DNA from 4 places in the Streptomyces sp. NPDC005374 genome. Region 2 is predicted to be linked to each of the others. Evidence: riboswitches for the same ligand, from Rfam matches in the RefSeq annotation. Region 2 holds a riboswitch; each other region holds the start of a gene.
What was found. Region 2 has a riboswitch for cyclic di-AMP ahead of ACFYRX_RS37630 (transglycosylase family protein). Riboswitches for the same ligand answer to the same signal wherever they lie in the genome.
Positions count from the first base shown of each region.

Region 1: linked by a shared signal. The riboswitch ahead of ACFYRX_RS04440 (transglycosylase SLT domain-containing protein) and the one ahead of ACFYRX_RS37630 (transglycosylase family protein) in region 2 are both predicted to bind cyclic di-AMP.
Region 3: linked by a shared signal. The riboswitch ahead of ACFYRX_RS09040 (M23 family metallopeptidase) and the one ahead of ACFYRX_RS37630 (transglycosylase family protein) in region 2 are both predicted to bind cyclic di-AMP.
Region 4: linked by a shared signal. The riboswitch ahead of ACFYRX_RS03455 (NlpC/P60 family protein) and the one ahead of ACFYRX_RS37630 (transglycosylase family protein) in region 2 are both predicted to bind cyclic di-AMP.

Region 1 is NZ_JBIAKA010000001.1:942,920-949,967, forward strand. It holds gene ACFYRX_RS04425 (ABC transporter ATP-binding protein) at 1-148, opposite strand, end outside; gene ACFYRX_RS04430 (outer membrane lipoprotein carrier protein LolA) at 222-1,457, opposite strand; gene ACFYRX_RS04435 (polyprenyl synthetase family protein) at 1,707-2,717, opposite strand; cyclic di-AMP (ydaO/yuaA leader) riboswitch at 3,373-3,575, shown strand; gene ACFYRX_RS04440 (transglycosylase SLT domain-containing protein) at 3,581-4,063, shown strand; gene ACFYRX_RS04445 (HAD family hydrolase) at 4,067-4,879, opposite strand; gene ACFYRX_RS04450 (LacI family DNA-binding transcriptional regulator) at 4,971-5,999, opposite strand; gene ACFYRX_RS04455 (carbohydrate ABC transporter permease) at 6,040-6,918, opposite strand; gene ACFYRX_RS04460 (carbohydrate ABC transporter permease) at 6,915-7,048, opposite strand, start outside.
Region 2 is NZ_JBIAKA010000019.1:94,821-101,868, reverse strand. It holds gene ACFYRX_RS37655 (NAD(P)/FAD-dependent oxidoreductase) at 1-361, opposite strand, end outside; gene ACFYRX_RS37650 (exopolyphosphatase) at 794-1,738, opposite strand; gene ACFYRX_RS37645 (DUF501 domain-containing protein) at 1,735-2,265, opposite strand; gene ACFYRX_RS37640 (septum formation initiator family protein) at 2,308-2,784, opposite strand; gene eno (phosphopyruvate hydratase) at 2,897-4,192, opposite strand; gene ACFYRX_RS37630 (transglycosylase family protein) at 4,495-5,190, opposite strand; cyclic di-AMP (ydaO/yuaA leader) riboswitch at 5,194-5,361, opposite strand; gene ACFYRX_RS37625 (transglycosylase family protein) at 5,567-6,562, opposite strand; gene ACFYRX_RS37620 (cytochrome P450) at 6,755-7,048, opposite strand, start outside.
Region 3 is NZ_JBIAKA010000003.1:127,101-134,148, reverse strand. It holds gene ACFYRX_RS09055 (GNAT family N-acetyltransferase) at 1-354, opposite strand, end outside; gene ACFYRX_RS09050 (HPr family phosphocarrier protein) at 563-844, shown strand; gene ACFYRX_RS09045 (GntR family transcriptional regulator) at 982-1,677, opposite strand; gene ACFYRX_RS09040 (M23 family metallopeptidase) at 1,866-2,618, opposite strand; cyclic di-AMP (ydaO/yuaA leader) riboswitch at 2,631-2,798, opposite strand; gene ACFYRX_RS09035 (M16 family metallopeptidase) at 3,018-4,406, opposite strand; gene ACFYRX_RS09030 (M16 family metallopeptidase) at 4,403-5,746, opposite strand; gene ACFYRX_RS09025 (DNA topoisomerase (ATP-hydrolyzing) subunit A) at 6,074-7,048, shown strand, end outside.
Region 4 is NZ_JBIAKA010000001.1:730,934-737,981, reverse strand. It holds gene ACFYRX_RS03475 (PspC domain-containing protein) at 1-1,312, shown strand, start outside; gene ACFYRX_RS03470 (LuxR C-terminal-related transcriptional regulator) at 1,309-2,034, shown strand; gene ACFYRX_RS03465 (NlpC/P60 family protein) at 2,058-3,119, opposite strand; gene ACFYRX_RS03460 (hypothetical protein) at 3,581-3,934, shown strand; gene ACFYRX_RS03455 (NlpC/P60 family protein) at 3,939-5,084, opposite strand; cyclic di-AMP (ydaO/yuaA leader) riboswitch at 5,092-5,265, opposite strand; gene pcrA (DNA helicase PcrA) at 5,562-7,048, shown strand, end outside.

The sequences.
Region 1 (7,048 bases), on a different contig from region 2:
AGCCGAAGACGCTGCCCGCCGGGACGGTCAGGTCGAGACCGTCCACGGCGAGTTGTCCGCCGCGGTAGCGCTTGGTGAGCGCGCGGGTGTGGATGACACTGTCACCCGCCTCGCTCGGCTGCGGTTCCTCGGCGGACCCTTCGTCCATCTGTTCCCTCGATTCGTCCTCACGCGGCGACTACGTACAGTGACTACGTACGGCCGCCGCGCGAGGTTCCCGGTCAGCCGGCGTTGGCCGCCTTCACCAGCGCGTCCTTGGTGACCGCGCCGACGTAGACCTTGCCGTCGTCCGTGATCAGGGCGTTGATCAGGCGGGTCTTGAAGACGGTGCCCTCGCCGAACTTGCCGGAGACCTTGTCGCCGAGCGAGTCCAGGAAGCCGCCGATGTCCCCGCCGGCCTCGGAGCCGGACGGGACGCCCTGGCCGCCGGTGTCGAAGGTGGCTATGGAGTCCCAACCGTCCCCGATGACGTTCAGTCCGTCGAGTCCGTCGTGGCCGTCCTTGCCGCGCTCGTCGGCCGACCCCTTGCCGGAGCCCTTGGACGGCTCGAGGGAGTGCTTGGGCGCCTCGGTGGCGTCCTCCTCCGTGACCTTCGCTCCCTTGGGCGGGGTGAAGTCGAAGGTCGAGGCGGCCGGCGCGGCGAAGCTGACCTGGGTGAAGCCGGCGTCCACGACGGCGGCACCGCCGCTCGCGGGCGTCAGGGTGAACTTCAGCGGCAGTCCCGTCTTCGCGTCCACGGCCACGGTGATCTGGCCGACCGTCGACCCCTCGTCCTTGGGCTTGATGACGAGCCGGTACGCGTCCCGTCCCGCGACCTGCGCGGTGCCCTGCACGGTCACCGAGGTGGTGTCGTCGGCGGCCTTGAGGGCGTCCTCGGCGAGGTCCTTGGGCGTGGCCGGGAGCTCTTCCTTCTGCTTTCCGTCGCTCTCGGAAGCCGTGGTGTGGAAGACCGAGTTCGACTTGCTGTCGTAGCCCCACACGTCCTTGCCGTTGTGGATGAGGCTGTACTCGGCGGCGTCCTCCAGGAGGGAGACCTTCTGCTTGTTCTCGCCGTCGGCCGCGACGCGCAGCGTGTGCGTGCCGGAGGCGAGCTCGGTGAGCTTGGTGGTCGGGTCGGCGGACGAGCCGTCGCCCGAGCCGGAGGGGCCGGCGGCGGAGCCCAGCGAGCTCTCCAGGCCTCCGAGGTCCGGGAGTCCCAGGTCCGTGGTGATCTTCACCGTGCCGGACAGCTGCTCCACGTCCGACGCGGCGATCTTCTCGATGAGTTCCTGTGCGCTGATCTTCGGCAGGTCGGGGTCGCCGGAGTCGGCGAGCGCCGGGACCAGCCCGATGGTCGCCGCGGCGATTCCCACCACCGTGGCCGGCACGACGTACCTCGCGGCCTTGCGCCGGCGCGCCGCGCGCAGTTCCTCGGCGTCGGCGGCGGTCGCGCTGTCGTCGGATTCGTACGGTGCCATGTGTGCCTTACCTCCGTCGTCGGCGGCGGCTGTCAACTCCCGTGCGTCCACCCTGTAGCCGCCATTCTCACCCGAATCGGTGAGGAGTGGTGTTTTCCGTGGTGTCCATCTGACCAAATCGGCCGTGACCATGCGTCAACCCTCGGGGCCAACTCCGCGTACACCTGGGGTATGACACGACACGGCGGCGCCCCCTACAACCCGTAGGGGGCGCCGCCGTGCCGGACGGGACCGCCCGGCCGAAAAACGTCAGCCCGCGCGGTGGACCACCGCGTCGCACAGCTCCATCAAGGCCGCCCTCGCGTCGCACTCCCGCAGCGGGGCCAGCGCCGCACGTGCCTCCTCCGCGTAGCGCACGGTGTCGCGGCGGGCCTGCTCCAGCGCCGGGTGCGCTCGCAGCGCGGCCAGCGCCTCGGCGTGCCGGGCGTCGTCCGTGAGGTCGGAGTCCAGCAGCTCGCACAGGGCGATGTCCTCCGGCAGGCCCAGCCGGGCGGCCCGCTCGCGCAGCCGCAGCACCGGCATGGTGGGGATGCCCTCGCGCAGGTCCGTGCCCGGGGTCTTGCCGGACTCGTGGGAGTCGGAGGCGATGTCCAGGACGTCGTCCGCGAGCTGGAAGGCGACGCCGAGGCGCTCGCCGTACTGGGTCAGGACGTCCACGACCGTCTCGTCGGCGCCCGACATCATCGCCCCGAAGCGGCACGCCACCGCCACCAGCGAGCCGGTCTTGCCGCCGAGCACGTCGAGGTAGTGCTCGACCGGGTCCCGGCCGTCCATCGGGCCGGCCGTCTCCAGGATCTGCCCGGTGACCAGGCGCTCGAACGCCTCGGCCTGCACCCGGACCGCCTCGGGGCCGAGGTCGGCCAGGATGTGCGAGGCGCGGGCGAAGAGGAAGTCGCCGGTCAGCACGGCCACCGAGTTGCCCCAGCGGGTGTTGGCGCTGTCGACGCCGCGGCGCACGGCGGCCTCGTCCATGACGTCGTCGTGGTACAGCGTCGCGAGGTGGGTCAGTTCCACCACGACGGCCGACGGCACGACGCCCGGCGCATGGCGGTCCCCGAACTGGGCGGCGAGCATCACCAGCAGCGGCCGGAAGCGCTTGCCGCCCGCCCGCACCAGATGCTGGGCGGCCTCCGTGATGAAGGGAACCTCGCTCTTGGTGGCCTCGAGCAGTCCCTCCTCGACAGCCGCCAATCCGGCCTGGACATCGGCTTCCAGAGCCTGGTCCCGCACGCTCAGCCCGAACGGCCCGACGACGGTCACGAGGGGTCTCCTGTCTGCTGGTGTCTACTGGCGGTTACACGGAATGTCGATAGGTCGCTGCCATCACTCGAGTCAGCGTATCCGGTCACCTTTGGATCACCGATAGCGCCCGCCCCGTCCATGCCGGGCGGTATCGGATCACGGTCGGTATGTTTTTGATCACGTGAAAAGAACGGATATCCATCGACTTGTAGGTAAGTAGTCACTGATGTCCGGACCCGGGTCGGCCCCGACTCACCCGGGCACGACCCGGACCTGCCTCGAACCTGTCCCGGACCCGCCCGGGAAGCCCTTCTCGTTTCACACGTGCCCTGCGCGACTCCACCCACGCGTGAACGTGCGGCCTTCCCGCGAGGCCGGCCATGAAGCGTCGCACCGGACGCGGGAGAAGCGGAACCCACGGACGGGCGGTTGACCACGAGTTGGGCACTCTTGACCGTTTTACCCCTCTTGCGATCACGCGTGACTTGGCTCACCCGACCCCACGGATCCGCACGCATCCGGAATGCACCGATCCGCCTTTCCCTGTGCGTCAGTTGAGGCTTGCTGTCGCAAAGGATCAAGTGCCCTAAATCGCCCTTACCAAGGTCAATAGGCATGGCATGTGAATTCGCCACTTGTTCCGGACATGTGCTCTCGCATACGTTCCCGGCCTGTCGGGCGGACGCCGAATCCTGCCACCGCCCATACACCCACCGAGAAACCACGGCAGGAGCGGGGGAACCAGGTAAGTCGCCGGATCGGGATGTCTTCGGGCATACCGGTACGGCTCGGGGTGAAGTCATGCCTTTTGCGGGCATGGCCGGGCAACTCCCGCCCGAACCCGACAGCTCACCTCGCAGGCGACGGAGAGGAACTTCGCCATGCCCGCTGCCGCTCAGCACCGCACCCCCCGCAAGAGCCGTTTGGCCCGCAAGCTCGCCGTCCTCGGCACCGGAGCCGCCGTACTGGCGCTCCCCCTCCTCGGCGCGACCAGCGCGTCCGCGGCCACCCCGACCGTGCAGACCGCGACCACGCTCGGGTACTCCAACACCCTCGACGGCTGGATCCGGGCCTCCCTCGCCGTCATGGCGGAGCACGGGATACCCGGCTCCTACAACGGCATCTACCGCAACGTCATCCGCGAGTCCTCCGGCAACCCGTGGGCCATCAACAACTGGGACTCCAACGCGGCCGCCGGCACCCCGTCCAAGGGCCTGCTCCAGGTGATCGACCCGACGTTCAACGCCTACCACGTGTCCAACACGCTGTGGGACCCGTACGACCCGGTCGCGAACATCACCGCGGCCTGCAACTACGCGGCCCAGCGGTACGGGTCGATCGACAACGTCTGGGGCGCGTACTAGGAACTACGCCTCAGGGAACAGTCTTTCGAGGACGACGGCGATGCCGTCGTCCTCGTTCGACAGGGTCACCTCGTCGGCCACGGCCCTGAGTTCGGGGTGGGCGTTGGCCATCGCGACCCCGTGGGCCGCCCAGTCGAACATGGGGATGTCGTTGGGCATGTCCCCGAAGGCGATCGTCACCTCCGGCCCGAGACCCAGGTGTTCGGCGGCCAGCGCGAGGCCCGTCGCCTTGGTGATGCCGCATGGCTGGAGTTCGACGGTTCCGGGCCCCGACATGGTGACCGTGGCCAGTGAGCCCACCACCGAGCGCGCCGTCCCCGCCAACTCGTCGTCGGACAGATAGGGGTGCCGCAGCAGCACCTTGCTGATCGGCTCGCACCACAGGTCGTCGCGCCGGTCGACCCGCACGGCGGGCAGCGTCGGGTGGGGCATCAGATACCCCGGCTCGATGAGCGTCAGCCCGTCCACGCCGTCCTGGTCCACGGCCGCGTACACCTGCCCCACCTCGGCCTCGATCTTCCCGAGCGCGGTCTCGGCCAGCTCCCGGTCCAGGTTCACCGACCACAGCAGACGGTCCGCGCCGGCGTCGTACACCTGCGCGCCCTGCCCGCACACCGCGAGCCCCGTGCTGCCCAGGTCGTCGAGGAGGGGCCGCACTCTGGGCGCCGGCCGACCCGTCACGACGAGATGCCGGGCCCCACCCGCCGCCACTCGCGCGAGCGCGGCCAACGACCGGTCCGAGAGGGTGTCGTCGGCACGCAGCAGCGTGCCGTCCAGGTCCGTGGCGATGAGTGAATATGCGGGGGAGGCGGCCATGATCAGAGAATACGGATGGTTGGGCCCATCGACTCGACGCGAACCGGACGGCTGCTGCTTTCACATCCGTTGACGTGTGTTCCGGTTCCGGTCACGCCGAGTCCCGGATCACCAGTTCCGTCGGGAGGATCACCCCGGCCGTGTCCTCGCCGGCGATCTGGGCGAGGAGCATGCGGACCATCTCGGCGCTGATGCGGTCGAAGGGCTGGCGCATGGTGGTCAGGGCGGGGGCGATGGCGGTGGCGGCCGGGGAGTCGTCGAAGCCGCCGACAGCGATGTCACCGGGGACCGAGCGCCCGGACTGCTGGAGGACGCCCACGACACCCAGCGCCATGAGGTCGGAGGCGACGAACACGGCGTCCATGTCGGGTGCTTGGGCGAGCAGCCGCCGGGCCGCCCGCTCGCCGCCGCTGCGCCGGAAGTCGCCCTCGACCACGAGCGCCGGGTCGTAGGGCAGGCCCGCCTCGGCGAGCACGTCCCGGTAGCCGGCCAGCCGGTCGGGGCCGCCCGGCATGTCCAGGGGCCCGGTGACCATGCCGACGCGGCGCCGGCCGCCCTCGAGCAGATGGCGGACCATCTCCTGCGCGCCGTCGCGGTCGGCGGCGGCCACGTAACTCACCTTGGAACCGAGCCCTATCGGCTTGCCGCAGACCACCAACGGGATCCCGGCCTCGTGCAGTTCGGCGGCGACCGGGTCACCGCTGTGGTTGGAGAGCAGCAGCACGCCGTCGACGTGGCCCGAGGTGATGTACCGGGTCAGCCGGCGTCTGTCGTCGTCGCTCTCGGCCAGCATCAGCAGCAGCGGGATGTCGAACTGGGCGAGCCGTTCGGTGCAACCACGCAGCAGGACGTTGAAGTTGGGGTCCTCGAAGAACTTCTCCTGCGGTTCCGTCAGCAGGAACGCCACCGAGTCCGACCGGCCCGTACTCAGGCTGCGCGCGTGCCGGTTGACCACGTACCCGGTCTTCCTGATGGCGGCCTCCACGGCCCGCCGGGCGGCCGGCGAGACGTAGTGGCCGCCGTTCAGGAAGCGGGAGACGGTGCCCCGCGAGACGCCGGCCTCCCGGGCCACGTCGTGGATGGTGGGAGGCCTGCGGCGGCCGTTCGCGCTGGTGGTCATGTTCCTCGTCAGCTAGAGACGTCAGCAGGAGAAGGGTTGTTCAGGCCTTGACCGAGCCGCTCAGCAGGTCCAGGGACCAGAACCGCTGGATCACCAGGAACAGACCGATCAGCGGCAGGATCGCCAGCAGACACCCGGTGATGACCAGGGTGTACAGCGCGGGCTGCGAGGCGCCCTGGGCGAGCAGCGTGTACAGGCCGAGGGTGATCGGGAACTTCTCGTCGTCGGCCAGCATCACGTACGGCAGCAGGAAGTTGTTCCAGATGCCGACGAACTGGAAGAGGAACACCGTGATCAGGCCCGGCATCATCATCGGTACGGCGATCCGCGAGAAGATCCTCCACTCGCTCGCGCCGTCCATGCGGGCCGCCTCCATCAGCTCGGCGGGCACGGACGCGGCCGCGTAGATGCGGACCAGGTAGACGCCGTACGGCGAGAGGATCGACGGCAGCAGCATCGACCAGTACGAGTCGGCCATGCCGAGTTTCGACAGCAGTAGGTACTGCGGTACGGCGAGCACGATGGACGGCACCAGGACGCCGGCCAGGATCATCTTGAAGACGGCCTCACGGCCGCGGAAGGCGAACCGGCCGAGCGCGTAGCCGCCGGCGGCGGAGACCGCGGCGGAGAGCAGGGCGCCGAAACCGGCGTAGAAGGCGGAGTTGGCCATCCAGCGCCAGAAGATGCCGTCCCGGTAGGCCGTCAGGTCGCTCAGGTTCTGGAAGAAGCCGCTGCCGGGGGCGAAGGTGAAGGTGGAGAAGAGCTCCGACCGGTCCTTGGTCGCCGCGACGACCACCCAGGCGATGGGGACCAGGCAGTACAGGGCGCCGAGGAGCAGCACGATCGTCGGCACCCAGGCGGTGCGGCGCGCTTTCGCGGCCTTGCCAGTGATGTCGGCGGTGAGGGTGAGGGGGGTCATGCCCGGTCCTCCCGGGTGTAGCGGTCGGAGACGCGCAGCAGGGTGAAGGAGAGGACGAACGTGGCCAGGGCCAGGACGACCGCGGTGGCTGAGGCGCCGTAGATGTCGGACTGCAGGAAGGCCTTGTCGT
Region 2 (7,048 bases):
GGAAGGTGCGGGAGACCGCGCCGAGCGCGATCACCAGGTAGTCGAAGGGCAGCTCGTACGCCTCGCCGACCAGCGGGGCGATCGTGGCGACCTTGCGGTCCTGGTCGATGGTGGTGACCCGGCCGGTGAGAACCTCCGCCTTGGGCAGCACGCGTCGCAACGGGACGACGACGTGGCGCGGGGAGATGTTGCCGGCGGCGGTTTCGGGGAGGAAGGGCTGGTAGGTCATGTACGACCGGGGGTCGACGACCGTGACGGTCGCCTCGCCGTAGCGCATCTTCTTGAGAATGCGCCGAGCTGCGTACAGGCCTACGTACCCACCGCCTACTACGAGGATCCTGGGACGCTCCGTGGTGCTCATGCCATCGAGTATCCACCCGCCCCAGGGGGGTCGCTCGTGCGCCCCTTCACAAGCTCTTGCAGAGGGTGTGTTATCCTCCGCGACTCACGTGATCCAGGTCATGGCGGGAAGCGGGAACCAGGGTGTAGGGATCACCGTTGTCAATGCCGCGTGAGCTGCCTCTCCGTGCCGAAAGCCCTCCCGTGAGGCACCCCCGCGACTCCCTCACGCACCCCTCGCGTGAGGTCCGCATCCCACCGTTTTGAACGTGTTCACAGGGGTGTTGGGCCCTCGGAAGGGCCAACCGGACCACATTCGTCGTCCGACAGGACCCAATTCCTTGTGAAGAACTTCACGAACTTTCTCGACGGCACATGGGAGAGGGGCCCCGAAGGGCCCCTCGGACGCGCTCATACGTTGTTCTGCCTGCTCAGGGGAGGGCAGCGACGAGGTTCAGGCGACGGACCACGCGATGCCGTCGAGGATGTCGTGCTCGCTCACGACGACCTCCTCGGCGCCGATCCACTCCATGATCAGACGCAGCACCAGGGCACCGGACGCGATCACGTCGACCCGGCCCGGGTGTATGACCGGCTTGGCCGCGCGCTCGGCATGCGTGGAGGTCAGCAGCCAGTCGGTGAGCTCGGCGACCTTCTCGAAGGGAACACGGGATTGATGGATCGCCGTGGAGTCGTACTCGTCCAGGCCGAGCGCGAGTGCCGCCACCGTCGTCACCGAGCCTGCCAGGCCGACCAGCGTGCGGGCCGCGGTCAGCGGAACCACCTGAGTCACCAGGTCGAGGGCCTCGACGATGTCCTGCCGGATCGCCTCGACCTGCTCAGCGGTCGGCGGGTCGCTGACCTCGCCGTTCTCGTCGATCAGATGGCGCTCGGTCATCCGTACGCAGCCAATGTCGACGGACCGGGCCGCGATCACGGTGTCGTCGCCCACGACGAACTCCGTCGACCCGCCGCCGATGTCCACGACCAGGTAGGGCTTGGCGAGGTGGTCGCTGCCGGTGAGCTCCTTGGTCGCCCCGGTGAAGGAGAACTCCGCCTCCTGGTCGCCGGAGATCACCTCGGGCTCGACCCCGAGGATGTCGATGACCCCGCGGACGAACTCGTCCCGGTTCTCGGCGTCCCGGGAGGCGGAGGTGGCGACGAACCGCAGCCGCTCGGCGCCGAGTTCCTTGATGACGGCCGCGTACTCCCGGCACGCGGCGAAGGTCCGCTCCAGCGCCTCGGGGGCCAGCCGTCCGGTCCGGTCGACGCCCTGCCCGAGCCGCACGATGGTCATCCGCCGGTCCAGGTCGACGAGTTCACCCGTGTCCGGGTCGGCGTCGGCGACGAGGAGCCGGATGGAGTTCGTACCGCAGTCGACGGCGGCGACACGGGTCATCGGGCCTCCTCCTCGACCGACGCCACGCACGGCCCCTTCGCCCACCACTCCGGCAGCATCGCGATCGCCTCGTCGCCCAGCGGGTTGACCCCCGGGCCGGCGGCCAGCGAGTGCCCCACCAGGACGTGCAGGCACTTCACCCGGTCCGGCATGCCGCCCGCGCTCGGGAAGCCCTCCAGGACCTCGATGGCGTCACGGCGCGCGATGTAGTCCTCGTGCGCGGCCCGGTACGCGGCGGCGAGCTCCGGGTCCGTCTGCAGCCGCTCCGTCATCTCCTTCATGACGCCGTTCGCCTCGAGCGTCCCGATCGCCGAGGCGGCGCGCGGGCACGTCAGGTAGTACGTCGTCGGGAAGGGCGTGCCGTCGGGGAGGCGCGGGGCCGTCTCCACCACGTCCGGCTGTCCGCAGGGGCAGCGGTGCGCGATCGCCCGCAGTCCGCGCGGCGGCCGTCCGAGCTGCTGCTCGAAGGCCTCGACATCCGCGTCGGTCGGCTCGGTGCGGGGGGTGGAGGGCGGGGGCGTTTCCATGCCTGTCTTTCTACGGGTCCGTGGGTCTGTGGGTCTGTCGGTTCACCGGTCGGAGGCGTCGGACTTGTCGACGCCGTCCCAGACGTTCGCGTACCAGGGGCGGTCGGCCGCGCCGAGGTCGGTGCGGGACTGCCTGGCCGCGTCCGGGTCGACGACGACGAAGCCCGTCTCCCCCGGCATCACGTAGTGCAGCCGCTGCCGGATCTGCTGCTCCGCGTACGTGTCGTCCTGCCAGCGTGCCTTGAGGTCGCGCAGCTTCTCGACCCGCGCGGCGGCCTGTGCCTTGTCCCGCTGGAGGTCGGAGATCTCGGCGCGCTGGGACACGTACTGCCTTATCGGGTACGCCAGCGCCACCACCAGCGTGCACACCACCAGGGCGAGCAGCGCGGCCCGGCCGGTCAGCCGGGAGCGGCGGGCCTGCCGTTTGGTCTGTGAACGGTAGACACGGGCCGCCGTCTGTTCGCCGAGCAGTCTGATCCTGGTCGTGGTGGAGAAACGGTCCCGGTCCTTCACTGGCATCGGCTCTCCGCCTCCCCTTCTACGTGCGTACGTCCCCGCACACGGTACGGGACCGGGTACGGGGACGTACGTACGACGCTGCTACAGGGCCGCGGATCAGCCCTTGCTGTGCTTACTGGTTCGCGGAGCGAAACCGCGGGAACGCGCTGCGGCCGGCGTAGACCGCGGCGTCGTCGAGGATCTCCTCGATGCGCAGGAGCTGGTTGTACTTGGCGACGCGGTCCGAGCGGGCCGGGGCGCCGGTCTTGATCTGGCCGCAGTTCACCGCGACGGCGAGGTCGGCGATGGTGACGTCCTCGGTCTCGCCGGAGCGGTGGGACATCATGCACTTGAAGCCGTTGCGCTGGGCCATCTCGACGGCATCCAGGGTCTCGGTCAGCGAGCCGATCTGGTTCACCTTGACGAGCAGGGCGTTGGCGGAGCCCTCCTCGATACCGCGGGCCAGGCGCTCCGGGTTGGTGACGAAGAGGTCGTCGCCGACGATCTGGACCTTGTCGCCCAGCTTGTCGGTGATGACCTTCCAGCCGGCCCAGTCGTCCTCGTACAGCGGGTCCTCGATGGAGACGAGCGGGTACGCGGAGACGAGCTCCTCGTAGTACTCGGTCATCTCGGCGGCCGAGCGGGACTTGCCCTCGAACTCGTACTTGCCGTCCTTGTAGAACTCGGACGCGGCGACGTCGAGCGCGAGCCCGATCTGCTCACCGGGGATGTAACCGGCCTGCTTGATGGCCTCGATGATGAGGTCCAGGGCGGCGCGGTTGGACTCCAGGTTCGGGGCGAAGCCGCCCTCGTCGCCGAGGCCGGTGGACAGGCCCTTGGTCTTCAGCACCTTCTTGAGGGTGTGGTAGACCTCGGCACCCCAGCGCAGCGCCTCGGAGAAGGACTCCGCGCCGATCGGGGCGATCATGAACTCCTGGATGTCCACGTTGGAGTCGGCGTGCGAGCCGCCGTTCAGGATGTTCATCATCGGAACGGGCAGCAGGTGCGCGTTCGGGCCGCCCAGGTAGCGGAAGAGCGGGAGGTCGCTGGCCTCGGAGGCGGCGTGGGCGACGGCGAGGGAGACGCCGAGGATGGCGTTGGCGCCGAGCGAACCCTTGTTGTCGGTGGCGTCCAGGTCGAACATCGCCTGGTCGATCAGGCGCTGCTCGGTGGCGTCGTAGCCGACGAGCTCCGGGCCGATCTGCTCGATGACCGCGAGGACGGCCTTCTCGACACCCTTGCCGAGGTAGCGGTTGGGGTCACCGTCACGCAGCTCGATGGCCTCGAAGGCACCCGTGGAGGCACCGGAGGGAACGGCGGCACGACCCGTGCTGCCGTCGTCGAGGCCGACCTCGACCTCGACCGTGGGGTTGCCTCGGGAGTCCAGGATTTCCCGGGCTACGACGACGTCGATGGACGGCACGAGCATCTCCTTCTTGGGATGTGACACGGTCCGCCGGGACCGCGGTGGGTTCTGCGAGACCGAGCCTAACCGGCTCCGGGGGATCAGCCACCGCGTGGACCGCCCCCTGGACAGAACCGAGAGTAAATTGTTTCTGAACTGAACAAAGACAGTCCCGGAAACTGGGCAGAAAAAAGCCCCGCCCCGGTGCGTACGGGGGAACACGCACCGGAGCGGGGAGCCCGTGGGGACGGGGGGACCCTCACGAGGCCTTCATTCTGAAGCACACGGATGTGAGGGCGCTGTGGTTCAGCTACGAGCACCCCTTGTTACTTGAGGTGCAGCTGCTGACCCGGGTAGATGAAGTCGGCGTCGGTGACGATGTCCTTGTTCAGCTTGAACACCTTCTGCCAGCCGCCCTTGACCTTGTGCTTCTCGGCGATCGAGCTGAGGGTGTCACCCTTGACGACCTTGTACTCGCCGTCACCCTTCTTGACCTTCTTGCCGGTCGGGGTGGTGACGGTCTTCTTCTTGGCGGCCGGACGCTCGGTCGAACGCGAGGCGCTCTGCTCCTCGGTCGAACGGCTGCTCGTGTTCGAGGAGCCGGAGGAGGAGTTGCCGGAGGAGGACGAGCTGCTGCCGCCGCTGTAGGAGGCGCCGGACAGGCCCACACCACAGCTCGGCCAGGCACCCTTGCCCTGCGAGGCCAGGACCTTCTCGGCGACGGCGATCTGCTGGGACTTGCTGGCCTGGTTGGCGGTGGAGGCGTACGCCGTGCCGCCGTACGCGGCCCAGGTGGAGGCCGAGAACTGCAGGCCGCCGTAGTAGCCGTTGCCGGTGTTGATGGACCAGTTGCCGCCGGACTCGCACTGGGCGACGGTGTCCCACTCGGAGGCGGTGGCGGCGGAGGCGCTGCCGGCCGCCATCAGCGGGGCGGCGATGGCGACACCGGTGACGCCGGCGAGGGCGGCGACGCGGGTGGCCTTGGAAGGACGACGGTGCTTGCCCTGTCCGGAAAACAGCATGGTGGATCCCCTCACCGACGCCTGCGAGGTGAGCTGTCGGGTTCGGGCCGGTTGAGTTGCCCGGCCGCGCACCTCCCGGTGCGCGACTTAACCCCAAGCCGGTCCAGCGTGAACTGCTGGGTCCGGCACTTACCTTGGGTCCCCCGCTCCTGCCTACGGCGCTTGACGCGACGACTGTTCCCGTTCGGCCGCTGGCAGGATTCGGCGTTGCGACAGACGGGGCTCGGGTTGCCGAGCGGTCACGACCGTAGACACGCGCTCGGCGGAATTTCAAAGACGATCAGGGCTTCTGAGACTCATCCCACACTTTCACCAAAGTGGACATTAGGTGCGAAGTGTGACGTGAACTCCCGCTGTTTTTCTGGACTTTTCAGTCCTATTCAGCCCCGGTGTCGAGCGTCTGACCGGCGACGATGTTGCTCGGGTCGGACCCGATGCGGTCCTTGTTCTCGGCGTAGAGGGCGCGCCATCCGCCGTCGAGGCCAAGGGAGTCGGCGATGGAGGCGAGGGAGTCGCCTTCCTGGACGATGTAGGTGGGGGCCGCGTGGCGGCCGCCGGCGGCGGTCGCGCTCTTCGTGGCGACTTCGGCGTCACTGCCGCCGCGGTGCTTGCCGGAGCCGAGGGCGCCGACGTCGACGAGGGCCGAAGAGGCGCCCTGCTGCCACGACTTGTCCGCTTCATCCTCTTCCGGGCTCACCACGGGTGAGCTGTCGGAAGACTGCGTGTCCCCCTTGGCGGAGCCCTCGGACCCCTCGGATCCAGAAGAGCCGGACTTGTCCGACTTGTTCGAATCGTCGTCACCGCTGGACGGAGTGGTCGACGGCGAGGGCGTCGCGGTCGACCCGTCCAGCGCGTCGAGCAGACCGGAAGAATCCACGGGTCCCGACGAGTTGGAGGAGTCCGAGGAACCGGATGAACCGGACGATTGCGACGAGTCCGGCGCGGAGGCCGAGGGTGTCCCGCTGCCCACACCCGTGTCGACGTCGGCCGAGCTCGAGTCCTTGCTGAGCCCGGCGAGCAGACCGCAGGTCGGCCACGCGGCGATGCCCTGATCATCGAGGAGCTTCTCGGCCACGGCTATCTGCTGGTTGCGGCTGGCCTGGTCCGCGGTCTCGGCGTACGCGAGGCCGCCGTACTTCTCCCAGTTCTGCTGGGACATCTGCAGACCGCCGTAGTAGCCGTTGCCGTCGTTCGCACTCCAGGAACCGCCGCTCTCGCACTCCGCGACATGGTCCCAGGTGGTGCCGGTCGCGGCGCTGGCTCCGGTCGCCCCGAGCAGTGGGATCGCGATGGCGGATCCCGTCACGCCGGCCGCCACGAGGAGTGCCGGAGCCTGACGGGGGCGACGGTGACGACCGTTCCCGGAGAGCATGAGGGGACCTTTCCCGAGACAGCAGAAACGCGCGCGGCGCTCCACGAGGGGCACCGCGCTGGTCCGTGAACGTATAGGGGTTCGATCACTTGTCACAAGTTAATGCCGCGTAGATCACGTGAAGATCACAGACTTGAGGGCGTGTCATGTTTAAGCGGCTCTTCACCGGGTCAGGCCGGACGTCTTGGTCGATTACCGCACGGGCGTGAACTCCACGGGCAAAGTGCGCAGTCCACGCATGATGAGCCCGCCACGCCAGCGCAAATCGGCCGAATCCACCGCGAGTTGCAGGTCGGGGAGGCGAGTGAGGAGCGTGGCGAGCGCGGTCTGTCCTTCCAGCCGGGCGAGCGGGGCACCGAGGCAGTAGTGAATGCCGTGGCCGTAACCGAGGTGCTGATTGTCACGGCGGGAGAGATCGAGGACATCGGGGTCGGCGAACCGTTCAGGATCCCGGTCCGCCGCGGCGAGCACGACGAGCACGGGGTC
Region 3 (7,048 bases), on a different contig from region 2:
GACGAGGAAGGCGACCTCGGCCTCGTCGGCGGGGGCGGGTGCGGGCATCCCGTCGGCGCCGATGCGGTCGTAGCGTACGGTGGCGATGAACTCGCCGCCGACGGTGGCGGCGAGACCCACCCGGTCCACAAAGTCGTGGTGCGTGAAGCGGTGGACGTCCTTGGCGGACAGGCGAGGGTAGGGCGCGAAGAACCGGTAGTACTTCGACTCGTCCGAGACCTGTTCGTAGAAGCTGACCAGGCGATCGGCGTCGTCGACGGTGATGGGCCTGATGCGCGCGGTGCCGCCGTCGCGCAGCACCACGTCGGCCTCCCAGTGGGCGGGGTACTCATGCCGGTCCGACGCGCTCTGCATGGGCCCCAGAGTACGGCTCGCGTACGACAACGGCGCGAGGCGGTCCACGGAGAACCGGGCGTGAGCGCACGAGGATTCGCCAGGACGGAAGTCGGACCGAGGCCGCGGTCCGACCGCCCACCCCGGAGGGGACGAACGCCCCCTCCGGAGACGCTTCACGTGTGGGAAACTGGTCTAGACAACCCTGAACACCGAAGGGCAGCATCACATGGCTGAGCGCCGCGTCAACGTCGGCTGGGCCGAGGGTCTCCACGCCCGCCCCGCTTCCATCTTCGTCCGGGCCACCACGGCCGCAGGTATCCCGGTGACGATCGCCAAGGCCGACGGCAACCCCGTCAACGCGGCCTCCATGCTGGCCGTGCTCGGCCTGGGCGCCCAGGGTGGCGAGGAGATCGTCCTCGCCTCCGACGCCGAGGGCGCGGACGCGGCCCTCGACCGGTTGGCGAAGCTGGTCGCCGAGGGGCTCGAAGAGCTTCCCGAGACCGTCTGAGCTTTCCGCGGCACAGTGCCGTAAAACACCACCGAAGGGCTCGTCCGAATTATCGGGCGGGCCCTTCGCATTTCCATTTCACGGGCAGCATGAATAGTCTCCCGCGAATTACTCTCTCTTTGTATACGGTGCCCGTGTTAATGCCGCAGGCCCGTCACGTTTACAGGATGTTGCGAGGTCCTCACACGGTCCGCGCGCTCACCGTTGGAGGTGAACCGCAGCCGGTGCACCACGCTCGAGCGCTCGGTGTGCAGTGCCGTGATCGCCCGCGCCCGCTCACCGTCCCCGCGCGCCACCGCATCCACGATCGCACCGTGCTCCGCCCACGACTCCACCGGGTTGGCGGGCGCCTCCACCACGTACATCCAGGCGATCTTGTGCCGCAGCTGGGTCAGCATCGAGGTCATGGCCGGGCTGCCGGAGGCCTGGGCGAGCGTCTCGTGGAACCAGCCCCCCAGGGAGCGCAGATCCTCGCTGTTGCCCCTCCTGGCCCGCTCCTGGCCCAGCCGGACCAGGCCGCGCAGCACCTTCAGATGGGCCTCGGTGCGCCGCTGGGCGGCCCGGGAGGCGCCGAGCGGCTCCAGCAGCATGCGCATCTCCAGGAGGTCGGCGCCCTCCTGCTCGGTCGGTTCGGCCACGCACGCGCCCGCGTGCCTGCGCGTCACCACGAAGCCCTCGGCCTCCAGCGTGCGCAGGGCCTCCCGGACGGGGACGCGGGAGACGCCGTAGCGGCGGGCGAGCAGTTCCTCGGTGAGCCGGCCGCCGCGCTCGTAGACACCGGCGACGATGTCGTCCCGGATAGCAGTGCATACCGAGTGCGCCGGAATACGCATGCCCGACCTCCGTCTTAATCCCCGTGAAACGTCTCCGATTGACGTGTGTTCAGTGACTCTATTGCAATGAGCGGGAATTTCCGACGGCGGGCCGGAATCCAGGGATATTTTTTGGACAGCGGGCCACTGCAAACGACGAAACCCCGGCTCACAGGAGCCGGGGCCGAAGAAGATCTCGCGGTACGTCGTCAGACACTCACGCCGTGCGAGCGGAGGTAGGAGACGGGATCGATGTCCGAACCGTACTCGGCGGTGGTGCGGGCCTCGAAGTGCAGGTGCGGCCCGGTGGTGTTGCCGGTCGCGCCGGACAGGCCGATCTGCTGGCCGGGGGTGACCGACTGGCCGACCGAGACGCCGATGGACGACAGGTGGCCGTACTGGGTGTACGTGCCGTCGGCCATCCTGATCACGATCTCGTTGCCGTACGCCCCGCCCCAGCCGGTCTCCACCACGGTGCCGCGGCCGACCGCGTGGACGGAGGTACCGCTCGCGGCGTGGAAGTCGACACCGGTGTGGCTGCCGGAGGACCACAGGGAACCGCCGGTCTTGTAGCCGGTGGAGATGTAGGAGCCGGAGATCGGGGTGACGAACCTGTTGAGGCGCTCGCGCTCGGCGGCGCGGGCGGCGCGCTCCTTGGCCTCGCGCTCCTCCTTGGCCCGCGCCTCGGCCTTCCTCTTGGCCTCGGCCGCGGCCTTCTTCTCCTCGGCGGCCTGCTGCTGGGCGGCGGCCTGGGCGTCGAGCTGGGCGGAGAGGGACTCGCCGACGCTGACGACGGGCATGAGCCCGGTCTGCTCGACGGAGTTCTCGGCGGCGAGCGCCGGGGCGGCGATGGTGCCGATGACGCCGGTGGTGGCGAGGGCCGCGACGCCCGCCGCACGGGCGGTGGTGCGCTTCATCCGGCTGGGCCGACGGTGCTTCCCGGCGGCGCAGGTGAACGCCATGTGGTGGCTGGTCCTTTCCTTCCTTCTCGCCTACCGGGTTAGCTGACGGGTTCGGAGCAGGAAGGTCTCCTACGGGCCCCTCGCGAGCTCGCGCGGGCGTCCGATTCACCCCAGGGACAACACATGTGGGTCCCCGGCTCCCCTGGCTCGCGCCATGCGGGGACTCGGCGATGACTGTCCGGTGCCACGGACGCGGCGCACTGCCTGACGAACAGCCGGGATGACGCTAAGCGGGCCGACTTTCAATCCCCAAACCGATCACGGTTTTTGAGGCGCATCCCACAGGCCAGACAGGCAACCTCCTGCCCAATTCGGACATCTAAGAAGCCTGGACATCCAAAGGGCCCTGGTGGCGCTTCCGTCACCAGGGCCCCTGTGGCGCCTTTGCTGCCGGTCCCTCTACTCGGCCGACACGACCTTGACCTCGCCGATGCCGAGGGCCTCGACGGGCTCCTTGATGGCGGCCGCGTCACCGACCAGGATCGTCACCAGCCGGTCCACCGGGAAGGCGTTCACCACGGCCGCTGTGGCCTCGACGGTGCCGGTCGCGGCGAGCTGCTGGTACAGGGTCGCCTGGAAGTCGTCGGGCAGGTGCTGCTCTACCTGGTCGGCCAGGGTGCCCGCCACGGCCGCCGCCGTCTCGAACTTGAGCGGCGCCACGCCGACGAGGTTCTGTACGGCGACGTCCCGCTCGGCGTCGGTGAGGCCGCCCTCCGCGAGGGTGCGCAGTACCTTCCAGAGGTCGTCCAGAGCGGGACCGGTGTTCGGGGTGTCGATGGAGCCGCTGATGGCGAGCATCGCGGCGCCCGAGCCGTCCGGGGCGGACCTGAGGACCTGCCCGAACGCGCGCACGCCGTAGGTGTAGCCCTTCTCCTCGCGCAGGACACGGTCCAGGCGGGAAGTGAGGGTGCCGCCGAGGCAGTACGTGCCGAGCACCTGCGCGGGCCACACGCGCGCGTGCCGGTCGGCGCCGACGCGGCCGATCAGCAGCTGGGTCTGGACGGCGCCGGGGCGGTCCACGATGACGACCCGGCCGGTGTCGTCGGCGGTCACCGGCGGCACGGGCCGCGGCCGGGCCGTGGAGCCGGTCCAGGAACCGAGGGTGTCGCCGAGCAGCGCGTCCAGGTCGATGCCGTCGAGGTCGCCGACGACCACGGCGGTCGCGGTGGCGGGGCGCACGTGCTTCTCGTAGAAGCCGCGCACGGCCGCGGAGTCGATGTTCTCGACCGTCTCCTCGGTGCCCTGGCGCGGGCGCGACATGCGCGAGTCCGCAGGGAACAGCTCCCTGGAGAGCTCCTTGGCGGCACGGCGGGAGGGGTTGGCGAGCTCGTGCGGGATCTCGTCCAGCCGGTTGTTGACGAGCCGTTCGATCTCGCTGTCCGCGAAGGCGGGCGCCCTGAGGGCGTCGGCCAGCAGACCGAGCGCCTTGGCGAGGCGGGAGGCCGGCACCTCGAGGCTCAGCCGGACGCCCGGGTGGTCGGCGTGCGCGTCGAGGGTGGCGCCGCAGCGCTCCAGTTCGGCGGCGAACTCCTCGGCGGAGTGCTTGTCGGTGCCCTCCGAGAAGGCGCGCGCCATGATCGTGCCGACACCGTCCAGGCCGGCCGGCTCGGCCTCCAGGGGGGCGTCCAGGAGCACCTCGACGGCGACTACCTGCTGGCCGGGGCGGTGGCAGCGCAGGACGGTGAGACCGTTGTCGAGCGTCCCGCGCTCAGGAGCGGGGAAGGCCCAGACCTTGGGCTCGCCCGCCTGCGGCTGAGGGTGGAATTCCATCGCGGCGAGCTCGGTCACTTGGCCGCCTCCTCGTTCTCGTCCTGGTCGGCGGGGGCTTCGGCGACGGTCGGCTCGTAGACGAGCACCGCGCGGTTGTCGGGGCGCAGCTTGGCCTTGGCGACCTTCTGGACGTCCTCGGCGCTCACCTCCAGGACGCGCTGCACGGCGGTCAGGGCGAGCTGCGGGTCGCCGAACAGGACGGCGTAGCGGCACAGTTCGTCGGCGCGGCCCGCGACGGTGCCGAGCCGGTCCAGCCACTCGCGCTCCAACTGGGCCTGGGCGCGCTCCATCTCCTCGGCGGTCGGGCCCTCCTCGGCGAACCGGGCGAGCTCCTCGTCGATGGCGGCCTCGATGACCGGCACCTCGACGTCACCGGAGGTCTTCACGTCGAGCCAGCCCAGGGAGGGCGCACCGGCCAGCCGCAGCAGTCCGAAGCCTGCAGCGACGGCCGTACGGTCGCGTCGTACGAGCCGGTTGTACAGGCGGGAGGACTCGCCGCCGCCCAGGACGGTGAGCGCCAGGTCGGCCGCGTCCGCCTCGCGGGTGCCGTCGTGCGGCAGCCGGTAGGCGGCCATCAACGCGCGCGCGGGGACCTCCTCCTCGACGACCTCGCGCAACTGCTCGCCGATGACGTCGGGGAGCGAGCCGTCACGCGGGGCGGACTTGCCGTCGTGCGAGGGGATGGAGCCGAAGTACTTCTCGACCCAGGCGAGCGTCCGCTCCGGGTCGATGTCGCCGACGACCGACAGGACGGCGTTGTTGGGGGCGTAGTACGTGCGGAAGAACGCGCGCGCGTCCTCCAGGGTGGCCGCGTCCAGGTCGGCCATCGAGCCGATCGGGGTGTGGTGGTAGGGGTGGCCCTCCGGGTAGGCGAGCGCGGTGAGCTTCTCGAACGCGGTGCCGTAGGGGACGTTGTCGTAGCGCTGCCGGCGCTCGTTCTTGACGACGTCGCGCTGGTTCTCCATCGACTCGTCGTCGAGGGCGGCCAGCAGCGAGCCCATGCGGTCGGCCTCCAGCCAGAGGGCGAGCTCCAGCTGGTGGGTCGGCATGGTCTCGAAGTAGTTGGTGCGCTCGAAGCTGGTGGTGCCGTTGAGCGAGCCGCCGGCGCCCTGGACGAGCTCGAAGTGCCCGTTGCCGTGCACCTGCTTGGAGCCCTGGAACATCAGGTGCTCGAAGAGGTGAGCCAGGCCGGTACGCCCCTTGACCTCGTGGCGCGAACCGACGTCGTACCAGAGGCACACCGCCGCGACCGGGGTCAGGTGGTCCTCGGAGAGCACCACGCGCAGCCCGTTGGCCAGGCGGTGCTCGGTCGCTGTCAGGCCCCCGGTGCCTGCCTGGTCTGTGGCCGTGTGACCCATGGGCATGTACGTCCCTTCGATCGCTGTCGCGGTCCTTGAAACCGCGGTTTTCCTGCCGGTCCTGCCACTGTATGCAAGCGTGCGGACCCTCGGTGAAGTTCCCGCAGCGCGTACGCCCACAGCGGATCGCGTAGCCTGCGGGCAACCGTGAGCAGGACGCTGTGCGGTCCCCGGGCCGTGCGGCTCAGCCGGGTCCTGGCCCGGACTGTCAGTGCCGCGGTCCACAATGGTCCGCGTCAGAACCTGTTCACGCTTCAGCAAGAGTGAGCCAAAGGGCCGACGTGAGCGACCCGTAGGCGAGCGACCAGAAAAGAGGAGCCGGCAGCGATGGCCCGCCGCAGCACGAAGACCCCGCCGCCCGACGACTCGTACGAGGAGCGGATCCTCGACATCGACGTCGTGGACGAGATGAAGGGCTCGTACCTCGAGTACGCGTACTCGGTCATCTACTCCCGCGCGCTCCCCGACGCCCGCGACGGCCTCAAGCCGGTGCACCGCCGCATCGTCTACCAGATGAACGAGATGGGCCTGCGCCCCGACCGCGGCTACGTGAAGTGCGCCCGCGTGATCGGCGAGGTCATGGGCAAGCTGCACCCGCACGGCGACGCGTCGATCTACGACGCCCTGGTGCGCATGGCCCAGCCCTTCTCGATGAGCGTCCCGCTGGTCGACGGCCACGGCAACTTCGGTTCGCTGGGCAACGACGACCCGCCGGCCGCCATGCGGTACACCGAGTGCCGCGCCGCCGAGGCCGCGAGCCTGATGACGGAGTCCATCGACGAGGACACCGTCGACTTCGCGCCCAACTACGACGGCCAGGAGCAGGAGCCGGGCGCGCTGCCCGCCGCCTTCCCCAACCTCCTGGTGAACGGCTCCTCGGGCATCGCGGTCGGCATGGCCACCAACATGGCGCCGCACAACCTCGCCGAGGTCATCTCGGCCGCCCGCCACCTGATCCGCTACCCGAACGCGGATCTGGACGCCCTGATGCGGCACATCCCGGGCCCCGACCTGCCCACCGGTGGCCGGATCGTGGGCCTCGCCGGCATCCGGGACGCCTACGAGACGGGCCGCGGCACCTTCAAGATCCGTGCGACGGTCGCGGTGGAGACGGTGACCGCGCGCCGCAAGGGCCTCGTCGTCACCGAACTGCCCTTCACGGTCGGTCCCGAGAAGGTGATCGCCAAGATCAAGGACCTGGTCGGTTCGAAGAAGCTCCAGGGCATCGCCGACGTCAAGGACCTCACCGACCGCGCGCACGGCCTGCGTCTGGTCATCGAGATCAAGAACGGCTTCGTGCCG
Region 4 (7,048 bases), on a different contig from region 2:
CCGTGTGACGATCGATGGCATGCCGGAAGCCGCAACAGCGCCACTCGTCGAACCGCGGCCGCCGCGCAAGCTCTACCGCAGCAGTGACGGACGCTGGCTGGGTGGTGTGGCGCGGGGGCTCGCCGGGCACCTCGGGCTGCCCGTCATCTGGGTGCGGCTCGTCTTCGTCGGCCTGTTCACCGCGGACGGCCTCGGTGCCCTGCTGTATGCCGCGTTCTGGTTCTTCGTGCCGCTCGGCGTCGGCGGGGTCGGCGGTCAGCGGACTCCGTCCCTGGTCTCCACCGAGACCTCGCCGGACGGCCGCCGCCGACTCGTCGCCCGCCGACCGGACAAGGGCCAGATCGCGGCCCTGCTCCTCATGGTCGTCGTGGCCATGGTCTTCGTCGGCAATGTCAACGTGGGCAACGGAGCCAGGGCCTACCTCTGGCCCATCGTCCTCGTCGGCGCGGGTGTGGCCCTCGTCTGGCGCCAGGCGGACAACGCCCGCCGGGCCCGCTGGATGGAGGTGGGCCGTCGCCGGCGCACCCTCTCGCTGCTGCGCGCTGCGGGCGGCGTCCTCCTGGTCACCGCCGGTGTCTCCGGCGTCTTCGTCCTCCAGGGCTCCGCCGCCCACCTCGGCTCCGTCCTGCAGGCGGCCCTCGCGGTCCTCGTCGGTATAACGCTGCTGGCGGGGCCGTATCTCGTCCGCATGACCCAGGACCTCTCCGAGGAGCGCCTGATGCGCATCCGCGCCCAGGAGCGCGCGGAGGTAGCGGCCCATGTCCACGACTCGGTGCTGCACACGCTGACCCTGATCCAGCGCAACGCGGAGAACGCGAACGAGGTGCGCCGCCTGGCCCGCGCGCAGGAGCGCGACCTGCGGACCTGGCTCTACAAACCCGAGGGCACCGGCAAGGACGAGGCCGACGAACCCACCGGCCTCGCCGACGCCGTGCGGCGCAACGCCGCCGAGGTCGAGGACAAGCACGGCGTCCCCATAGAGGTCGTGGTCGTCGGTGACTGCCCGCTCGACGAGAGAACCGGCGCACAGATGCAGGCCGCGCGCGAGGCGATGGTGAACGCCGCCAAGTACGGTGGCGAGGGCGGCGCCGTACAGGTCTACGCCGAGGTCGAGGGCAGGACCGTGTTCGTGTCCGTGCGGGACCGCGGCCCCGGCTTCGACCTCGATTCGATACCCGCCGACCGGATGGGTGTCAGACAATCGATCATCGGCCGCATGGAGCGTCATGGCGGCACGGCCCGGCTGCGCGCGGTGCCGGGCGGCGGCACGGAGGTCGAGCTGGAGATGGAGAGGGCGGAGAAGACGTCATGAGTGACCCCACCGAGGCGAACACGGACCCCGTAGAGCCGACGCCGGCCGAGGGCGCGGGCGGGCGGCACGTGCGCGTGGTCCTCGTCGACGACCACCGCATGTTCCGTACGGGCGTCCAGGCCGAGATCGGCCGGACCGAGGAGACGGGAGTCGAGGTGGTCGGGGAGGCCGCGGACGTCGAGCAGGCCGTCACCGTCATCACCGCCACCCGTCCCGAGGTCGTCCTCCTCGACGTCCACCTCCCGGGCGGCGGCGGGGTCGAAGTGCTGCGCCGCTGCGCCCCGTTGATGGCCGACGCCGAGCACCCCGTCCGTTTCCTCGCCCTGTCCGTCTCGGACGCTGCGGAGGACGTGATCGGAGTGATCCGGGGCGGTGCGCGCGGCTATGTGACGAAGACGATCACCGGCACGGACCTCGTCAACTCCGTCTTCCGCGTCCAGGAGGGCGACGCCGTCTTCTCCCCGCGACTGGCCGGCTTCGTCCTGGACGCCTTCGCCTCCACCGACGCCCCGCCGGTCGACGAGGACATGGACCGGCTCACCCAGCGCGAGCGGGAGGTGCTGAGGCTCATCGCGCGCGGCTACGCCTACAAGGAGATCGCCAAGCAGCTGTTCATCTCGGTGAAGACGGTCGAGTCCCATGTGTCGGCGGTACTGCGGAAGCTGCAACTGTCCAACCGCCACGAGCTGACCCGGTGGGCGACGGCACGGCGGCTGGTCTGACGCTCACGGGGCCACGCGCGCGCTCACACCACCCGAGTGGCCCCCGCGAACGGCATCTCGTCGATCGGCGCCACCCGTACCGGTGCCGACGGGTTGGGGGCGTGGATCATCTTGCCGTCGCCGATGTAGAGGCCGACGTGGCTGATGCCGGAGTAGAAGAACACCAGGTCGCCGGGGAGGAGTTCGGAGCGCGAGACGCGTTGGCCGGCGCCGATCTGGGCGTATGTCGTGCGGGGCAGGGAGATGCCCGCGGAGCGGTACGCGGCCTGGACGAGGCCCGAGCAGTCGAAGGCGTCGGGGCCGATGGCACCCCAGACGTAGGGGCTGCCGAGTTTGGAGTAGGCGTAGGAGACGGCTGCCGCGGCACGGGAGTTGGGGGCCTTCGCGGTGGCCGCGCCGGGTGTCGTCAGGTGTTCGCGCGCGCCGGTCGTGGCCCGTGAGGCACGGGAACCGGTCTCCCCGGACTCCGCCCGAGTCCCGGCCGGCAGCTGGGACAGCAGTCGGCGCGCCGCGTCCAGCTTTCCGGTGATCGTCTTCTTGTGGCGCTTCAGTTCCGCCTGGCGTGACTTCAGTGAGGTCAGTTCGATGTGCGCGGCCCCGCGCAACTGCTCGATCTCCCGCAGTTGCCGCCGGACGTTCGCCACGGAGGTCGCCTGGCGGGCACCGGCCCGTTCGGCGAACTCGGCGCCGTCCAGGTAGTGGTCGGGGTCGTCGGAGAAGGCGAGCTGCATCGCGGGGTCCAGTGCACCGCCGCGGTACTGGGCCGCGGCGATCGAACCCAGCGCGTCCCGCGCCTCGTTGAGCCGCTCGGTCCTGCGTGCCGCCTCGTCCCGCAGGGTGTCGAGGCGGGTCTCGGCGGCCGCCACCTTCTCCTTGGCGCCGTTGTACTTCTCGGTGGCGGCCTCCGCCTCCTGGTACAGCCGGTCCACCTTCGCCTTCACCTGTGTCGGCGAGAGCTGTGGCTCGGCGTGTCCGGTCCCGTCGAAAGCCGTCGCGGTCGCCGCCCCCGCGAGGGCGATCGTCGCTGCCGCACGGACCGTATGGCCGCCGGCCGAGCGTTGGCGGGGCTTGCGGTGCACTGCCACGTGGACTGCACGTCCTTTCGTCGACCGCCCGCCCCGGGCCCATCGGACGTACGACGCCAGGGGGTGCGGCCGTACGACCGCCCCGGGGCGGTTTGCGCGTCCGGCGGCGGCCTGCACAGGGGGAGCGGGCCGCCGCCGGACCTTCTCGGCGGTGGTGGCCGACTGCCGCCCCTGGCCCGGGCGGCGGTGGGGAGCCGGTCACCTGGTGGAGGACGCTAAACCTGAATGTGTCCGGGAGGTAACGCATTGTGCGGAAGTGCTGCCAGGGGATCGCGGGGTGACCGAAGGTGACCATGATCGCGGGGTGGCGCCGTCGACTTCGCGCGGTGCGCTGACCGAAGTCACGATTTCCGGGCACGCGGGGGTGACGGGATGCTATGGGCCGCATATATGCAAGATCGGGTCATGTGGGGTGGGGCGGTGTCTGGTCCGGCTCGCACCCCTGCATAAGCTCCGGGCTCATGGACGTACTCATCCATCTCTTCGTCGGCCTGCACATCATCGGGATCGCCTCGCTGCTCGGCGGCTTCCTCACCCAGATGAAGGCGATGGGCCAGGGCGCCGCCCGGTTCGTCCCCGCGATGCTGCACGGCGCCGCGACGATGCTGGTCACCGGGGTGATCCTGGTCGGCCTCAACCAGGCCGACGACCAGCACGTCAACAACATCAAGATCGGCGTGAAGCTGGCCCTTCTGATCGTGATCCTCGGCCTCGTGTATGTGAAGCGGGACGACGAGAAGGTCGACAAGAGCCTGTTCGGCCTGGTCGGGGCGCTGACCACGGCGAACATCTTCATCGCGGTGCTGTGGACCTGAGAGCTCAGGCCGGCCGCACCACGCTGTGGATCGCCGACTCGCCGTCGTAGTAGATCGACTCCTCGCGGACGTACGCGCCCGGCTTCGGTGCGTGGATCATCATGCCGTTGCCGATGTAGAGGCCGACGTGGCTGATGTCGTCGTAGAAGAAGACCAGGTCGCCGGGCTTGGCGTCGGCCAGGGAGACCGTGGTGCCGGCGTCGACCTGGTCGTAGGTGACGCGGGGGAGGGAGACGCCGGCGGCCTTCCAGGCGGCCTGGGTGAGGCCCGAGCAGTCGTAGGAGCCGGGGCCGGTGGCGCCCCAGACGTAGGGCTTGCCGACCTGCGCGCGGGCGAAGGCGAGGGCCTTGGCGGCCTTGGTGGCGTACGAGGCGTCGTTCGCCGTCGACGCGCTCGGTGAGCTCTCCTGCGGGGCGGTGGTCTCCTGCGCGGCCTTCTCCGCGGCGGCCTGCTGCCGCGCCAGCTCCGCGGCCTTGCGGGCCGCGGCCTCCTGCTTCTCCTTCTCGATCGCCGCGAGGCGTGCCTTCTCCTGGGCGGTCAGCTCCGACAGCAGCTCGCGCGCGACGGCGAGCTTCTTCTGGACCGTCGCCTTCGCGGTCCTCAGGTCGCTCTGCGTCTCGTTGAGTGTCTGGAGGCTCTGAGAGGCCTCCTGGCGCTTCTTCATCGTCGCCGACTGCTCGGAGACGTAGTCGTCGACCGCCCCCTTCTGGCGGTTCGTCAGGCGGCCCATCAGCTGTGTCTGGTCGAAGTAGTCCTGCGGGGTGTCGGCGAGCAGGAAGGTCGCCGTGTCGGGCGCTGCGGCGCCGGTGCGGTACTGGGCGGCGGCGAAGGAGCCGAGCTGCTCCCGCGCCTCGTTGAGCTTCTGGGTGCGCCGGGCGACGTCGTCGAGGAGCGTGTCGACCTGCTTGCGCTGCTTGGCCGTCTTCTCCTTGGCCGAGTTGTAGCCGTCGGTCGCCGACTCGGCCTGGCGGTAGAGGTCGTCGACCTTCTTCTCGACCTCTTCGAGACTCGGCTTGTCATCGGCGGCCGGCGCGGCGTTCGCCGACTGGGACAGCAGGGCCACGGAGGTGAGGGCGGCCGTCGCGAGGGCCGGGGTCCGTATGCCTGCTACGCGCGTACCAGCGGGACGCGACTTGCGGTGCGACGCCAAGGGAGGCGACTCCTTCCAGTGCTCCGCCTACCGGGTTAGCTGTCGGGTTCGGGCGAAGAGGTGCTTCGGAAGGTTTGCCCTACGGCGCTCCCGTGCGTGGGAGTCGGCCGATTCACCCCAGGTTCGGTGGGTCCCCGGCTCCGGGCGCGCGGCGGCGCTGCGGACTCGGCGGAGGCCGTGCGGCCCGGCGACGTTCGCCGGTGGGGGTCGTACGGCCTGCTCGGCACGGTAGCCAACTGGTGTGGCCCTTGTGAAGGTTGATGTTCGATATGCCCGATACGTTTTTGTGACCTTCGGCTCGGGTACTGCCCGGCGGGTTGATGTGGGCGATCTGGAGAGAATCGCACTTTTGTCTTGGATCAGGGTATTTGGCCCACTTCCCGGATTCGGAATCCGAGCGGTGCCAGGCCCTGGATTCCGTGGATGTTCCCGGGGCGGGGGCGGGCTGTCAGTGGCGCACCCTAGACTCGGAGAGCGATGAGCAGCCTCTTTGACGACAGCTTCCTGGCGGACCTCCAGACCCCTCGCGGGCACGGGGAGGAGCCTCCGCCGCCGCCCGAGGACGAGCACGGACCGGAGACCGTTCCGGACGACCTGTTCGGCGGGAAGTTCGACGCGCCGCCGGACCGGGACGCGTACTACCGCGACGGCGCCCCCCGCCCGGTGGTGGACCCGGCCGCGCTCCTGGACGGGCTGAACGAGAACCAGCGCGCGGCCGTCGTGCACTCCGGCACCCCGCTGCTCATCGTGGCCGGCGCGGGCTCCGGCAAGACCCGGGTGCTCACCCACCGCATCGCCCACCTCCTGGGCGAGCGGAATGTCCACCCGGGCCAGATCCTCGCGATCACCTTCACCAACAAGGCCGCGGGCGAGATGAAGGAGCGCGTCGAGCAGCTCGTCGGCCCGCGCGCGAACGCGATGTGGGTGATGACCTTCCACAGCGCGTGCGTGCGGATCCTGCGGCGCGAGAGCAAGAGGCTCGGCTTCACGTCGTCGTTCTCGATCTACGACGCCGCCGACTCCAAGCGCCTCATGGCCCTCGTCTGCCGTGACCTGGACCTCGACCCCAAGCGCTTCCCGCCGAAGTCCTTCAGCGCCAAGATCAGCAACCTCAAGAACGAGCTGATCGACGAGGAGGACTTCGCCGCCCAGGCCTCCGACGGTTTCGAGAAGACCCTCGCCCAGGCCTACGCCATGTACCAGTCCCGCCTCCGCGAGGCCAACGCCCTCGACTTCGACGACCTGATCATGACGACGGTCAACCTCCTGCGCGCCTTCCCGGACGTCGCCGAGCACTACCGCCGCCGCTTCCGGCACGTCCTCGTCGACGAGTACCAGGACACCAACCACGCCCAGTACGCGCTGGTCAGGGAGCTGGTCGGGACCTCCGAGCACCCCGTGGACGTACCGCCCGCCGAGCACGACCTGCCGCCCGCCGAACTGTGCGTCGTGGGCGACGCCGACCAGTCGATCTACGCCTTCCGCGGCGCGACCATCCGCAACATCCTCCAGTTCGAGGAGGACTACCCCGAGGCGACGACGATCCTCCTGGAGCAGAACTACCGCTCCACCCAGACGATCCTCACCGCCGCCAACGCGGTCATCGAGCGCAACGAGTCCCGCCGCCCCAAGAACCTGTGGACCAACGCGGGCGCGGGCGCGCGCATCACCGGCTATGTCGCCGACACCGAGCACGACGAGGCGCAGTTCGTCGCGGAGGAGATAGACCGTCTCACCGACGCGGGCGACGCGAAGGCGGGCGATGTCGCCGTCTTCTACCGCACCAACGCCCAGTCCCGTGTCTTCGAGGAGATCTTCATCCGTGTCGGCCTGCCCTACAAGGTCGTCGGCGGTGTCCGCTTCTACGAGCGCAAGGAGGTCCGGGACGTCCTGGCCTACCTGCGCGTCCTCGCCAACCCCGAGGACTCCGTGCCGCTGCGCCGGATCCTCAACGTCCCCAAGCG